Regions from separate parts of the Robertmurraya sp. DFI.2.37 genome, predicted to be linked through region 2. Evidence: predicted binding sites of a transcription regulator. Region 2 holds the regulator's gene; each other region holds the start of a gene.

Region 1 (5,445 bases), on a different contig from region 2:
TAATGATCACTGTATCTTTGAAACTGACGACTCTACCTTGACTGTCAGTAAGACGACCATCGTCAAGAATTTGTAGAAACATATGCTGAACGTCAGGGTGAGCTTTCTCGATTTCATCTAGTAGAATAATGCTATAAGGGTTTCTGCGGACTTTTTCAGTTAATTGACCCGCTTCTTCATGCCCTACATAGCCAGGAGGTGAGCCGATTAACTTCGATACACTATGCTTTTCCATATATTCACTCATATCCAAGCGGATCATCGCATCTTTAGAACCAAATAGCTCAAGTGCGAGCGTTTTGGACAGCTCTGTTTTCCCTACACCTGTTGGGCCAACGAAAAGGAAGGAGCCAATTGGTTTGTTCTTCGCTTTTAATCCTGCACGACTTCTTCTTATGGCCTTTGTAACTCTTTCAACAGCTTCTCCTTGACCAATCACTTTTTCTGCAAGCACTTTATGAAGATTTTTCATTTTGGTTTGCTCATCTACTTGAAGTTTTCCTACAGGAATTCCAGTTTTTTGCTCAATTAATGCTTGAATTTGTGCTAGATCGACAATCGGTCGCTTCTGATTGGGATTGGCACTAAGCATTTTTTCGAGCTTCATTTCCTCTTGGCGAAGTTTAGCTGCTGCTTCGTAATTTTCAGTTTCTAGCATCTTTTCTTTCTCTTTTGCAATTTCTGCAAGTCTTTTTTCTATTTTTTCTACAGAACTGTAGTCAGAGCTTAAGTTTAGCTTTGAGCCTGCTTCGTCCATCAAATCAATTGCTTTATCTGGAAGAAAGCGATCTTGAATGTAGCGTTGTGATAGTGTGACACATGCCTCAAGAGCTTCATCAGAGAAAGTAACTTCATGGAAGTTCTCATACTTTTCTCTTAATCCTTTCAAAATCTCAATTGCATGTTGTGCGCTAGGTTCATGCACTTGAACAGGTTGGAATCTACGCTCAAGTGCCGCGTCTTTTTCGATTTGACGATATTCCTTAAGGGTAGTTGCACCAACTAATTGTAATTCTCCCCGTGCTAAAGCTGGTTTCAATATATTTCCAGCATCTATCGAACCTTCAGCAGAGCCTGCACCAACAATTAGATGAATTTCATCAATAAAGAGAATAATATTTTTTCTCTGCTGTAGCTCTGCAATAACTTGCTTAATTCTCTCCTCAAATTGACCACGAATTCCTGTATTCGCAACTAAAGAAGCAACATCTAATAGGAATACTTCTTTATTTTTTAATTTATTGGGTACCTTTTCATCGGCAATTCGAACAGCTAAATCTTCAGCGATCGCGGTTTTTCCAACTCCAGGTTCCCCAATTAGGACAGGGTTATTTTTATTTCTTCTGTTTAAGATTTCTATTACACGATTAACTTCTTCATCACGGCCGATAACAGGGTCAATGAGCCCAGCTCGAGCCATTTGGGTGAGATTACGACCAAATTGATCAATAAAGCCCCCGGATCCTCGATGGCCGTGTGAAGATTGTATGTTCATCTGCTGCTGATTATTTACCTCTGAAAATTTCTTAAATAGATCTTCCATTGGTGTTTGATTGAAGGGAGAGAAACCTGACATGCTTGGACCAAAGGATGAAGTCAATTTTGCTTTCTCTACCTTGTAGCAATTTTGACAGAGGTGGAGCTGCTTCTCTACCCCATTTAAATTCATCGTTACATGTACTTGAGCATCAGTTTGCTGACAAATTTGACAAAGCATTTCACATTCCTCCTAATTATTTGACTTTGACTAACTTTGACCTTATGTCTTTATTATAATTTGACCTTTTTTGACTTTCAAGTATTTTGCATGAGAATCTAACCCATATGTATTGGAAATTTAACGTAAAAGGGGAAAAAATGTTCAATTTAGCATGCAATTTGTGCTCATTTTAAAATGCTCGTCATTGTTTGTCCTTCTTTTCATATATTGAAATGGAGGGAGGATATATTATGAAAACAAATTGGAAAGCTGCCTTCCAAATTGCAGCTGTTTACGTGGGAACTGTCGTTGGAGCTGGATTCGCAACAGGACGAGAAATCGTTGAGTTTTTTACGAGATTCGGCTTTATAGGGTTAATAGGAATATTAATTAGTGGTTATATTTTTATCTCTCAAGGCTCAAAACTGATGAGAATTTCTGCCAAGATCGGCGCTACCTCTTATCAGGAGTTTAACATTTTTTTATTCGGGAGAGTATTCGGTTCAATCATAAATGTCATTATGCTCATTATGCTCTTAGGAGTGTGTGCTGTTATGCTATCCGGAGCTGGAGCGGTATTTAGTGAGCAGCTTGGTTTATCGAGAAGCTTTGGGCTAATTTTAACATTATCTCTTTCCATCATCGTTATGATCGTCGGCATAAAAGGACTATTTGCAGCTAACACAATTGTAGTTCCGTTAATGATTAGTTTTAGCTTTATTTTAATGGTTATTTCGATGCAACTGCCAAATTTTTTTGACCAATTGTTATTCATTCCCTATGTAGATGACGGCTGGAAGTCAGTTGTTGCCCCATTTTCATATACTGCGTTGAACTTAGGGCTTGCTCAAGCAGTATTGGTTCCGGTTGCGGCAGAAATAAGGGATGAACAAACGGTAAAATGGGGAGGTATTATTGGTGGGGTTGCACTAACTCTCATTCTCTTATCAAGCCATTTCACATTGGTAATGCTACCTAACGTGGAAGCATTTGAAATTCCAATGGCAGTAGTCATGAAAAATTTAGCAGCAGGTTTGTACAGTTTGTATATATTAATTATTTATGGTGAAATATTTACTTCTGTAATCGGCAATGTTTTTGGTTTAGAAAGACAAATCAAAACTTTTATGCCTTTGCCAAGTTTAGCGATTGTAGGAGGTATACTTGCGATTGCCTTTCTAATTAGTCAAATTGAGTATGGTACGTTATTATCCTATTTGTATCCAGTTTTTGGCTATATTAGCATTATTTTCATCATTTTGCTCTGGCTGCAGCCACTTGATAAGATTGAAAAAAAATTTAACTAACTGTGGTTGAAAAGTCATCTGGTATAAAGAGAAGTGAGTAGGGATGGCTTCATTTGTTATTGTTAAATCGGGAATTCGGCTTAGGTGGTGTTCTCGCTTTAGAATTTCAAAATCCACTGGTAGAACTAGTTGGTAGTATCAGGATTATTCATGTACATAAGGTAATCTCCCTTTAGGTGTGTTGGTCGTGGTGAGCTAATGATACCAAAATGAAAGATTTTCATTTTTATTGAATGAAGTGGAAGGTGGCGACTTGTGTAGGAAAAGTGGGAAAATCGAGACTCTGGACCGAGAGGAGCAAGGGAAGAGGAGCGGCCCCAAAGTGGAGTGGAAATCATCTATTTTATAGTGCACATCAGAAAAGAGGGGTCCTAGAAGCTAAGCTTTTGGGACACCCTCATTTTTTTAAAACAGCTTTGTGAAATGGATTGTTCCATAAACTTTAATTTAATGGGTAGATGACAAACAAAAATAAATCAAAAATAAGATGAGAGACGATTACTAATGGTAGACTTTTTTTCCATGCGTATAAATATCCCCAAAAAATACCGCTAATAAGAGCAGCAAGGGGAAGAATAAATGAGCCTGAGTAAACATGTACGGATGCATACAGGATAGACGACATGAGTACAGCTGTTGTCACATTGGCATTCTTTTGAAGTCTTTTTTGAATGAAGCCTCTCCAAAATATCTCTTCACCTGGGATGATCACAAGCAGCAAAACGATATAATGCCAAAGAACAGTAGGAGAGAGACGACTGTATAACCTTGCAATTTCGTTCGTAAAGGGGAGCTGAAATAAATCGATTAGAAGACTCCCTAGTAAAAATATGACAAAAAGTATGACCCCTGATATACCTCCAAGAGATAAATATGTGAAGAGTGGAACTTTATCTTCAATTTCTTCATGTATAATTGAATAGCTAATAAGAAATAGCATTGTCGCAGTGAAAATATACCAAAATATATTCTTATCTTGGAAGGTGAAAAAGATCAACAGATGAGCAAGAAGAAAACCAATGATAAATCGATGATCTTTCGCCCAATTAGGTATGGCCATATGAAAACGCCCCTTTCTACTATCGGTCAAATGGCAGGAGTTGACTTGGCTGCAACCACTTAAGAACTATCTCTTTTCCATCGAAAATGGAAGAGAAGTAAATCTATTAGTTCATTATATAGGTTAGATAAAAGGAGGACAATTATTTGACTAAAACAAAAAAGAAAAAGAGAATAAGAACAAAGAACAGCAACCTTATATATAGATAAAATGTATTCCTTTAATAGAAGAGGTAAAGGTAAGAATCAGTCTAAACGGATTTCCCTTTTGTAGCATACAAAAACCCTATTGGAGAACCATTAGGGTTTTGTGCTGCACATATTACAAAATTGATTCCTTAATTACTTTATAGTTCTTATGGTTGACAACGGTTCTTTGTTCAAGTTCGAGGTCGCGGTAATTATCCATATAGGTTAAATCCACGATAACAGAGTTTTCGTTTACTTTTTCAACAACACCCTGAAGGCCATCGCGAAATTCTATAATATTCCCAACTTCTGCTTTTTTCATCTGTCCTCTCTCCTTTTTCTCCCAAAGTCGAATGATTATAAGTAACAGTTTGCACTAAATTCCATCATTCGTAAAGAAAAAGGTGTAAATATTTAGCGAATATCCACATTTTTAGTGAAATCGTAGAAAATCCGCAATTATTTTTATTTATGAAGATTTATCATTGAAAAATGTTTTTTGACCTAGTGCATGTGTAGACTTGCTTACATGGAGGCAAAGAGAAAATAAACCAAAATTGACTAACAATTTTAAGGCATTAACAGACCGTTTAGATATGATGAGTGCTGTTTTTCTTTGTAAACTCTTTTAATTCAGTTATAATCATGTCCTTTGTTTCCTCGTCATTCACACCTACAAGCCCATAGGAAAAGGAAGTAGCAGAAGTACGTTTTTTCCAAATTGGCTCGGCCATGATCGTAAGTGGTTGAGTGTTTAATACAAACGAAATCATCAATACGTTATTTTTTTCATTTATCGCTAGGTCTAAAGGAGAAGAGAGTCTCAAACCGTTAGGACTCAAATCTATAATCAAGGCAGAGCCTTCTTTTAAAGGGGCATTGAGCTGATTTGAGCGAATAATTTTGAATGTAGCCTCAACCGGACTCTCGAACATAAAACGAAAGGACTCATCTCTTTTAAAAAGCATGCAGAAGCGCTCCTTTTTCTATGGGCTTTAAGAAACAATATGGTTGAAAAAGATTTTTACTCAGCTTGTCGTTTCACAAGTCTTTATTGGTTTAATTAAAATGAGTAAAAATCATAACCTTTATATAACAAAGCCTTCCTATTAAATAAAGTTAAAAAGCATGGGAAATGAATAGTTGACTGCGCAGGAAAGTGATATTTTCGTACTTACAAACAACTATTTC
Region 2 (5,445 bases):
TTTTTAAAAAAATGATTGCTTCCCACATCATCGTTACAATCTAACATATCTATTTTACCTCTAAAATTCCTATAAAGGGGCAAGGAAAATAATACATACTAGAAAATTTTACGAAAACAGTGAAAAAGAAATAAGGTATCCGCACCGTAAAATGCGAATACCTCTTATCCCATTTCAATTATTTATTAAGCTGTGGCGCGTTCGATTTCACGGTGAATTCACCATTTTCTACATCAATGATCACCGCTTGCCCTGTTAACACTGTACCCTTAAGCAGCTCTTCAGACAAGCGATCTTCAATATGCTTTTGAATCGCTCTTCTTAATGGACGCGCTCCGTATTCTGGATCATAGCCCTCAGCGGCAATCTTCTCTATTGCAGCAGCTGTCAGCTGCAATTTAATATCTTGTTCATTAAGACGTTTAATTAATTGGTCAGACATTAATGTAACAATATTTGTTAAATGTTTTTTCTCTAATGCATGGAATACGATAATTTCGTCAATACGGTTTAGGAATTCTGGACGGAATGCTCTTTTTAATTCCTCCATCACTTTTCCCTTCATATCTTTATAATCCTGCTCTCCATCTTGAAGATTAAAGCCGACATACTTGTTGCGTTTTAATGATTCTGCACCGACATTCGACGTCATGATTAACACCGTATTGCGGAAATCTACCGTTCTTCCTTTCGAGTCTGTCAAACGACCATCCTCAAGCACTTGAAGCAAAATGTTAAAGACATCTGGATGTGCCTTTTCGATTTCATCAAGGAGGATAACAGAATACGGCTTTCTGCGAACCTTTTCTGTTAATTGTCCACCCTCATCATAGCCAACATATCCTGGAGGCGAACCAACAAGTCTTGAAGTTGAGTGTTTCTCCATGTATTCAGACATATCTACTCGAATCATCGCATCTTCGTCACCGAACATCGCTTCAGCTAACGCACGGGCAAGTTCTGTTTTCCCAACCCCGGTAGGTCCCAAGAAAATAAATGAGCCAATCGGTCTCTTCGGATCCTTTAAACCTGCACGAGCTCTGCGCACCGCTTTGGAAATGGCATTAACCGCTTCTTCTTGACCAATAACACGAGAATGGAGGATTTCTTCAAGGTTAAGAAGCTTTTGTGTTTCCGTTTGAGCCAATTTAGAGACTGGAATACCGGTCCAGCTCGATACGACACTCGCGATATCTTCCACCGTTACTTCTGAATTCTCTTTACCTTGTTTTTCTTTCCACGTTTTCTTCGTCTCTTCTAATTGTTCACGCAGACGCTGTTCAGAGTCTCTAAGTGAAGCTGCCTTCTCAAATTCCTGACTTTGAACGGCCGCATCCTTCTCTTTTCGAACTTCCTCTAATTTCACCTCAAGTTCCTTTAAATTAGGAGGTGTTGTATAGGAACGAAGCCTTACTTTAGAACCTGCCTCATCAATTAAATCGATCGCCTTATCTGGTAAGAACCGATCGGAAATATAACGATCCGATAACTTAACCGCTGCTTCAATCGCTTCATCTGTAATCGAGACGCGATGATGGGCTTCATAACGGTCACGCAGTCCTTTTAAAATTTGCACAGATTCTTCAGATGTCGGCTCGTCAACCGTAATCGGTTGGAAACGACGTTCTAGCGCAGCATCCTTTTCAATGTATTTTCGATATTCGTCAAGTGTTGTCGCACCGATACATTGGAGTTCTCCACGAGCCAGTGAAGGTTTTAAAATATTCGACGCATCAATCGCTCCTTCTGCTCCACCGGCACCAATTAAAGTGTGCAATTCATCAATGAATAAGATGATATTTCCAGCCTGACGAATCTCATCCATAACTTTTTTCAAACGATCCTCAAATTCGCCGCGATACTTCGTGCCAGCCACTACTGTTCCCATATCTAATGTCATCACTCTTTTATCTCGTAAAATCTCAGGAACTTCATTATGGACGATTTGTTGAGCAAGACCTTCAGCAATGGCTGTCTTACCAACTCCCGGCTCTCCGATAAGAACAGGATTATTTTTGGTACGACGGCTTAACACTTCAATCACACGTTGGATTTCTTTGCTACGGCCAATAACCGGATCAAGACTTCCTTCACGGGCAATCGCTGTTAAATCACGAGCTAAACTATCTAATGTTGGTGTATTTGCACTTGCCGCAGAACCGCCTTGATGTCCTGCAGATTCATTGCTACCTAATAATTGGAGAACCTGCTGACGTGCCTTGTTTAAGCTAACACCTAAATTATTTAATACACGGGCTGCTACACCTTCACCCTCACGAATTAAACCAAGGAGAATATGCTCCGTTCCAACATATGAATGGCCTAGTTTCCGGGCCTCATCCATCGATAGCTCGATCACTTTTTTCGCTCTCGGTGTGTAGTGCGGCGTCTGCGAGGCATCTTGACCTCTGCCGATTAAGTTCTCCACCTCTTCTTGAATTTTGTCAGAACCTAATCCCAATGCATAAAGAGCTTTGGCAGCTATCCCTTCACCTTCGCGGACAAGACCTAGCAATACATGTTCCGTTCCAATATTGTTATGACCTAAACGATTCGCTTCCTCTTGCGCTAAAGCTAATACTTTTTGAGCTCTTTCTGTAAATCGTCCAAACATCATCGTCTATATCCTCCCTACCAAGTTAGGTTTATTAATGTTCCATATTCAATCTTTCTCTTATTAATGAAGCACGCCTTACATCCCGTTCATCTGGTCTTAAAGGACCCCCAGCATATTGTTGCAAAAATCCTGGCTGAGTGAGAATCATCAGTTCGTTCAAGATATTTTTAGAAATATTTTTAATGAATCCCATATCAATCCCTAAACGGACATCTGATAAACAGCTTGCCGCTTCTTTGCTTTCAATTACTCGACAATTAGACAGGACACCATATGAGCGAAAAACTTTGTCTTCTAATTGTATGTTTGAAGTTTTTGCTAATGCTTCTCTTGCTGATCTTTCCTCGGAAATTAATTGGGCCACGACACCTTGAAGATCTTCAACAATATCCTCTTCCGATTTCCCTAGAGTAATTTGATTGGATATTTGGAAAATATTGCCCAATGCCTCGCTGCCTTCACCATATATCCCTCTCACTACTAATCCAAGCTGATTGATCGCCGGTATAATCCGATTTAACTGATGGGTAAGGACAAGACCAGGCAAATGCATCATGACGGACGCTCTCATCCCTGTCCCTACATTAGTCGGACAGCTTGTTAAATAACCAATCTGTTCATCGTATGCATAATCTACTTGCTTTTCGATATGATCATCAATTTCATTGGCGACTTTCAATGCTTCTGAAATTTGTAGCCCAGGAAACAAACATTGAATCCGAATATGGTCTTCTTCATTCACCATGATGCTGACTTCTTCATTCTCTGAAAGAATACATGCACCTAATACAGCATTTTTCTCAAGATACGGACTAATTAAATGCTTCTCTACCAACACCCTTTTTTGCAACGGCTGAAGGTCATCCATCACTAATAATTCCAGAGTTCCAATCGAGGAAAATGGATGTCCACTTACACTTTGGTAAACAGCGTCAATTACTTTCTGTCCCTCTTCACTTGTAAATACTGTCGGAAATTTATAATCCTTGAAATTTCTAGCCAAACGTATTCGCGAACTTAATACAATGTCTGAATTGGGACCTTCCGCACTCATCCATGAGCTTACTGCTTGGTTTAAGAACCTCTCCAATGACATGTCAATATCCTCCCTCATTACTACGCTCTAATTGTTTTTCTAATAAGCGTATTTGATCGCGAATTTCTGCTGCTTTTTCAAATTCTTCACGAGAGATAAGTTCTTGAATCGTTTGCTTTAGATTTTCAATGTTTTTACGAACATGGAGGCTTCCTCCTATTCGCCTTGGTATCTTCCCATTATGCGTCCAATTTCCACTATGCAAACGTCTAATAATTGGATTTAATTGACCTTTAAAAGTTTCATAGCAATTTGCACAACCAAATCGACCTATTTTGACAAACTGCTCATAGGTCATCGAGCATTCATCACAACGCAAGCTATCCTCTTTATAAAGCGGTGCTTGCGCTTGCTTCGCTGGTTGAAAATTGTTTTGGAGATTGAACAAACCAGCCAATAAATTATTAATAGAAAATCCCCCTGTATTTACGATAAAGGCTTCCCCTTTTTCTTGAGCACACTTTTCACATAAATGCAGGACTGTTTTTTCTCCATTATTAACTTGTGTAAAATGCAAGGTTGCTTCTCTTTCTTGGCATTCTTGACACTTCATTGTCCTATCACCCCTTATACTCTCTTTATTTATATTTAAGAGTAGTGAGCATTGCTTTTATCATTCTTGAACGAAGCTCATCTCTATACGGTAAATCAATATATAATACCGAACGATCCATAACACTAAGCATAATCTTTGCTTCTCTTTTTGAAATAACTTCTTCTTCAACAAGTCGATATATCACATTTTCGGCACTATTTTGCGATATCCGATTATCAATAATCGATAATAGTTGGTCAATAAGGTCTGCATGATCATAAGATTGGACTCTCATGATCCGGATATAGCCTCCACCACCTCTTTTGCTTTCAACAATATAACCTTTTTCAATCGTAAATCGCGTATTGATCACATAGTTGATTTGAGATGGGACGCATTGAAACTTGTCAGCAATTTCACTTCTCTTAATTTCAACAATCTCTTTTTCGCTCATTTCCAATACTTGTTTCAAGTAATGTTCAATGACGTCGGAGATATTCCTCAAAAGACCCCCTCCTATCTGACTTTGACTATATTTGACTTTTATTATACATGAAGAAGACGCCAATTTGCAACGAAGGAACCTTGACAATTCATAGGGCGATTTTTTCTTTAATTACGGGACGTTTAAAAGGGTGCTCTCCTTTATTCACCTTACTAATTTTCCCCATTTTTTGTGACTTTCAAACGATATTAATGAAATAGATCGTTGAATGTTCCTTCCTAATATTATGATCAATCGCGCCCCCCTTTTTATAGATGCAGAAAAGCTTCATAAGGTAACTCTTTTCGTTCGTTTGTTCATACTCGACTGACGGTATGGTTTTTTGAGAACTGAGCTTTAGGCTGAATGCTCCCATCCGCTGGTGATTGCGCGCGATTTTGTGCTGATAAGTGTACGTTTGATTGGATTTTTGTTTACGTTGAGTTGTGGGGATTTGGTAAGGTTAAGTGGTTTCTGGCGTTGGATTGGGCTGATTTAAGGAATAATTGTGCGCACTTCAATGCTTATTGCGCATTTCGCCATCTATTTACACTCAGGAAAAAAAGAGTATCTTTCCGATACACCTTATAGGAACTCAGAGAAGTTAACGGAAGACGATCGATGGTACTTAGAGCGTTACTTAGGTTTTTCGAATGAATTACGGAAGGCTTATCATCTTAAGGAATGGTTTTCTCAATGGTTTAAAAAGGCGA
Region 3 (5,445 bases), on a different contig from region 2:
ATATTTTAAATGTGATCGATGCTGAAGGGGTAACTGATTGCATTATCCAGCTTGGAGGACAGACAGCGATCAATTTAGCGAAAGAGCTTGAGGCATGGAATGTAAATATTTTAGGAACAAAATCAGATGTTATTGATCTACTAGAAGATCGCAAGCTTTTTTATCAGCTACTAGACGATTTGGATATTCCCCATTTACAAGGGGACATCGTTCATAATGAAGAGGAATTAGTGAAAACGGTTGGAAAAATGGGTTATCCTGTTTTATTAAGACCGTCCTTCGTTATAGGCGGAAAAGGAATGGAAATCATTCAAAATGAAATTGAATTGCAGCAATATATCGATAAGGGGCAGGCGCGTTATCCGTTTTTAGTAGATGAGTTTCTCCATGCAACCGAAGCAGAGGTTGATCTTGTCACAGATGGACATTATATTCTTATGCCTACCATTATGGAACATATTGAAAAAACGGGAGTTCATTCCGGTGATAGTTTATCCGTCCTTCCTGCGCAAAGCTTGTCCTATACAGTTAAAGGGAAAATAACTGACTACGCAAAGAAAATTGCCAGCTTTTTACATTATAAAGGGTTGATGAATATTCAATTTATCATTGAGGATGATAACGTCTATGTACTTGAAGTCAATCCTCGTGCTAGTAGAACTGTGCCGATCGTTAGTAAAGTAACAGGTATTCCACTTGTGCAAATAGCGACAAAAATATTGCTCGGGAAATATAAATTGTCGAAAGTTGATGAAGACCAAAATTTAATGGCAATTCCGTTTGTTTGTGTAAAATATCCTGTCTTCTCTAATTATGCTTTAAAAGGGATGGATTCGAAGGTTAGCGCGGAAATGCGTTCAACTGGTGAGGGAATTAGTTTAGGGAGTTCAGAAGAAGAGGCTTTGCGCAAAGCTTTCCATCAGGCAATCCGGCCTTCGGGAAGGATTGTGGTCAAAGAAAATATTGAGCTCATTGATTTAGCTGAATCTTTTGAACTCGTCGTCTCTAACAGCGAAGAAGAGTTAGAGGAACCGACAATCGCCTATTTTAATCCGAAGGAAGAGCTAGAAGATAAACGATTGCGTGAACATGCAACAAAGAGGAGGATTATAAACTTCACTGAACCAGAAAGTCTTAAAGCGTTTAGTCAAGCTTTAAAAGTAACAGATTTTGAGATAAAAGCATTGGAGGATTGGCATTCTTCATTAAGTGTCAAAGTGTAAGGAAGGTTCTTAAAATGGGAGAGGAAGTGGAAATAAAGATGTTATCATTACAAGCGAAAGATGAGAGCACAAGCATTAAGGGTAAAGATTTACTAACCTTAGCTGATTATTCTCCAGCAGTGATTACAGGACTGCTAAAGAAAGCTAAGGAATTAAAGGCAGCCTATCTATCTGGGGAAGCGACCCCTGTTCTGCAAGGTAAGATATTGGGATTGATCTTTGATAAACCTTCAACCCGCACAAGGGTTTCTTTTGAAGCAGGGATGCTACAATTAGGTGGTCAAGTGATTCATCTTAACGGTCAAGAAATGCAGCTTGGAAGAGGAGAACCAATTTCGGATACAGCAAAAGTACTCTCACAATATATTGATGCTGTTATGATCCGTACATTCTCTCATGAACGTGTTATAGAGCTTGCCAATCACGCTTCAATCCCGATAATTAATGGATTAACTGATTTATACCATCCATGTCAAGCGTTAGCTGATTTATTAACCATTGAAGAGGAAAAAGGGACATTACAAGGAATTAAGCTTGTTTATATTGGCGATGGAAATAATGTTGCCCATTCATTAATGATTGCTGCCGCGAAAGTAGGGATGTATATCGTTGTAGCCACACCTCCCGGATATGAGCCAAACAGTGAAGTTATTAAACTAGCTAAGAAATTTGCCCGTGAAAGTGATGGAGAGGTAACTGTTACCAATGATCCAATAAAAGCAGTTGCGAAAGCAGATGTTATTTATACGGACGTGTGGACGAGTATGGGGCAAGAAGCGGAAAACGCGCAGAGATTACTCAATTTCAAGGATTATCAAGTAAATGAAAAGCTTGTTCTGGGAGCAAAAGCTGATTATTTATTTCTCCATTGCTTACCTGCCCATAGAGGTGAAGAAGTTACTGGAGAAGTAATTGACGGGTCTCATTCTTTCGTCTTTCAGCAGGCAGGTAATCGCCTTCATGTCCAAAAAGCATTATTAGTAGAAATTTTAAAATAACGCTGGCGAAACGATAGACTTCTAAGAAGCCAATGACAAAAGAGCAGCCAATCGGCTGCTCTGTCTCCATAATATTAAGCGAATAAAAATACGAGTGGTCCAACGATAAAACAGTAGATAGCAAAATATTTTAAGTTTCCACGGGCCATAATATTCATAAACCATTTTAATGAAAAATATGATGCGATTAATGAAGCGAAGAAAGCAAAGGTATATGGTAATGCTAATTGGGCGAGATTGTCATCTCCTAATATATCCTTAAAACCAAGAATCATCCCGCCAGCACTAACGGGAATATATAATAAAAATGAATAGCGTAAAGCTGTCTCTTGCTTCATACCTAACCCCATTGCTGCAACAATCGTTGCTCCAGAGCGACTAATACCAGGAATGAGAGCTACCGCTTGAGCAAGACCAACGATTATCGCATCGCGCATGGATAAATCTGCATCATTTTTGCGTCCTCGTAAATTACGAATAAGCCACAAGGCAATACCTGTCACTAACAACGTAACTCCTACCACTTTTACACCTGTTAAATTATTTTCTATGTAATCCCCAAACAAAACCCCAAGTACACCAGCAGGGATCGTTCCAATAATTAAGTAAATAATAAAGCGAAAATCAGATTTAGCTGATTCTTCTCGGGTTGTGATATAGGAAAGACCGTTTTCAATCAGCCTCCAAATATCTTTGCGATAAATAATCAGGACAGCTATTAATGATGCCGTATTCACTAGAAGGGCAAAGCTTAATCCTTCGATTTCAACATTTAAAAAATGACCAGCAATTTCCAAATGACCACTGGATGAAATAGGGATAGGTTCAGTGAAACCTTGAAAAAGTCCTAAAATAAAGTATTTAACAATCTCAAAAAAATCCATAATATGCCTCCTGATTTTAAACAAAATTCACAATCTCTACTATAACATACCTGATGATGTTGATGTACGTAAATATAGACGAGGGAGTTAAATAGAAAGTTTCAATCCATAAACATTCATGAAAGATTGATAAAAGGAAATAATATTTTTATCAAACAGGAAAGGAGAGTATCAATGGGACAGAGCCATAAATTTCGAGCAGGTCAAAAGGCGCCGAACAATGGAATATATGTAGAGATAGGTGAAGAGGGTGACGGTGTCATGAACCCAAAAAAGATAAAACTCAAAGCAGGGGATCGTTTCCCTGAAAACTCAAATCATAATCGCCATTGGACTTACAAAACAAAACCTAGAGATTCAGGTTGATCATGGTACCTTTCCGACTTTGTTATCGTAACAAGTATGATTTAAACAGCTTCTATGCATGAGCTGGTATACTATATTTTTTATGAAATTTTATTCCCTTTGCCACCCTCTTCAATGGGTGGCTTTACATATGAAAAAAATGACTTATAATGGAATAAAGGTCAAAAAAGGTCAAAGGAGGAATTAAGATGGATCTGAACAGGATGACGGAACGAATGCAAGCTGCCTTGTTTAGTGCCCAGTCTACTGCCGCTTCAAAAGAGCATCAGGAGGTTGATGAAGACCATTTGTTTTTAGCTCTGCTGAAGCAAGATGAGAGCCTTGTTGCTGCTATTCTAGAACGAGTCCAATTTCCTTCTGCAAAATTTGAACAAAAAATAAATGTATTGCTTCACAAAAAACCTCAAGTATCTGGAAGTGGAGTGGAGCAGGATAAGCTCTATATTACCGCTCGATTGCAGAAATTATTAATTGAGGCGGAGCGGGAGATGGAAAAGCTTCAAGATGATTTTCTTTCTGTTGAACATATGTTACTCGCTGCCATGATTTATAAGCAATCAAGCATTGGTGAAATGTTGAAGAATGAACGGATCACATATGATGCTTTACTTCAAGAAATAAAAGAAATAAGGGGGAATCAAAGAGTGACTTCACAAAATCCTGAGGCCACATACGATGTATTAAATAAATATGGGAGAGATTTGGTTGCGGAAGTAAAGGCGGGAAAGCTTGATCCGGTAATTGGTCGTGACGGGGAAATCAGAAATGTGATTCGAATTCTTTCGCGCAAAACAAAGAATAACCCCGTTCTAATTGGTGAGCCAGGCGTTGGAAAAACGGCTATTGTCGAGGGTTTAGCACAAAGAATCGTCCGGAAAGATGTGCCGGAGGGTCTTAAGGATAAAACGATTTTCTCACTTGATATGAGTTCACTCATCGCTGGGGCAAAATTTCGAGGAGAATTTGAAGAACGGTTAAAGGCGGTTCTAAATGAAATAAAAAAAAGCGAGGGCAGAATTCTCCTTTTTATTGATGAAATCCACACCATTGTCGGTGCAGGGAAAACTGAAGGGGCAATGGATGCTGGCAATATGTTAAAACCAATGCTTGCTCGTGGTGAATTACATTGTATTGGTGCAACCACTTTAGATGAGCATCGTAAGTATATTGAAAAAGATCCAGCGCTCGAAAGACGCTTTCAACAAGTCCTTGTACAGGAACCGGATGTGGAGGATACGATTTCCATTCTTCGTGGCTTGAAAGAAAGATTTGAAATTCATCATGGGGTCAATATTCATGACCGTGCTCTTGTAACAGCGGCCATTTTATCGGATCGGTATATTTCAGACCGTTTTTTACCTGATAAAGCGATTGATCTTGTTGATGAGGCTTGTGCGATGATTCGAACAGAAATTGATTCAATGCCATCAGAGCTTGATGAAGTGACACGCCGTGTGATGCAATTAGAAATTGAAGAGGCTGCCTTGCAAAAGGAAGAAGATGAGCAAAGTAAAAATAGGCTGGCTACCCTGCAAAAAGAGCTTGCAGATATGCGTGATAAAGCCAATTCAATGAAAGCAAAGTGGATGGCTGAAAAAGAAAGTATTCAACAAGTTCAAGAAAAGCGAGAAACATTGGAACGATTACGGAGGGAATTAGAAGAGGCTGAGAATCAATATGATTTAAATAAAGCTGCTGAACTCCGCCATGGACGAATTCCGTCCCTTGAGAAAGAATTGAAAGAGTTGGAAGAGGAAGTAAGCAAGCAAGCGGATGAAAGACTTCTGCGTGAAGAAGTGACAGAAGAGGAAATTGCTAATATTGTTGCAAGGTGGACAGGCATTCCACTGGCAAAGCTTGTGGAAGGTGAAAGGGAAAAGCTGTTGCGCCTTGAACAAATTCTCCATGAGCGTGTAGTCGGACAAGACGAGGCAGTAACATTGGTGTCTGATGCTGTTCTTAGAGCTAGAGCAG

The links. The regulator CtsR, encoded in region 2, represses protease genes until heat stress. The targets are predictions, from matches to a motif close to ATGGTCAATAAAGGTCAAACA.
Region 1: the regulator CtsR is predicted to act here: its motif matches at 1,775-1,795, upstream of PZE06_RS01240 (ATP-dependent Clp protease ATP-binding subunit).
Region 3: the regulator CtsR is predicted to act here: its motif matches at 3,629-3,649, upstream of clpB (ATP-dependent chaperone ClpB).

Annotation. Positions count from the first base shown of each region.
Region 1 is NZ_JARGEJ010000001.1:247,861-253,305, reverse strand. Features, by position in the region: gene PZE06_RS01240 (ATP-dependent Clp protease ATP-binding subunit) at 1-1,717, opposite strand, end outside; gene PZE06_RS01235 (YkvI family membrane protein) at 1,951-3,006, shown strand; gene PZE06_RS01230 (CPBP family intramembrane glutamic endopeptidase) at 3,449-4,066, opposite strand; gene PZE06_RS01225 (YkvS family protein) at 4,388-4,576, opposite strand; gene PZE06_RS01220 (PilZ domain-containing protein) at 4,845-5,222, opposite strand.
Region 2 is NZ_JARGEJ010000023.1:2-5,446, reverse strand. Features, by position in the region: gene clpC (ATP-dependent protease ATP-binding subunit ClpC) at 179-2,617, opposite strand; gene mcsB (protein-arginine kinase McsB) at 2,649-3,713, opposite strand; gene mcsA (protein-arginine kinase activator protein McsA) at 3,715-4,266, opposite strand; gene PZE06_RS13400 (CtsR family transcriptional regulator) at 4,292-4,753, opposite strand; partial or broken gene PZE06_RS13395 (transposase) at 5,241-5,445, shown strand, end outside.
Region 3 is NZ_JARGEJ010000005.1:91,093-96,537, forward strand. Features, by position in the region: gene PZE06_RS04405 (carbamoyl-phosphate synthase (glutamine-hydrolyzing) large subunit) at 1-1,223, shown strand, start outside; gene argF (ornithine carbamoyltransferase) at 1,262-2,221, shown strand; gene PZE06_RS04415 (undecaprenyl-diphosphate phosphatase) at 2,296-3,108, opposite strand; gene PZE06_RS04420 (YjzC family protein) at 3,280-3,471, shown strand; gene clpB (ATP-dependent chaperone ClpB) at 3,660-5,445, shown strand, end outside.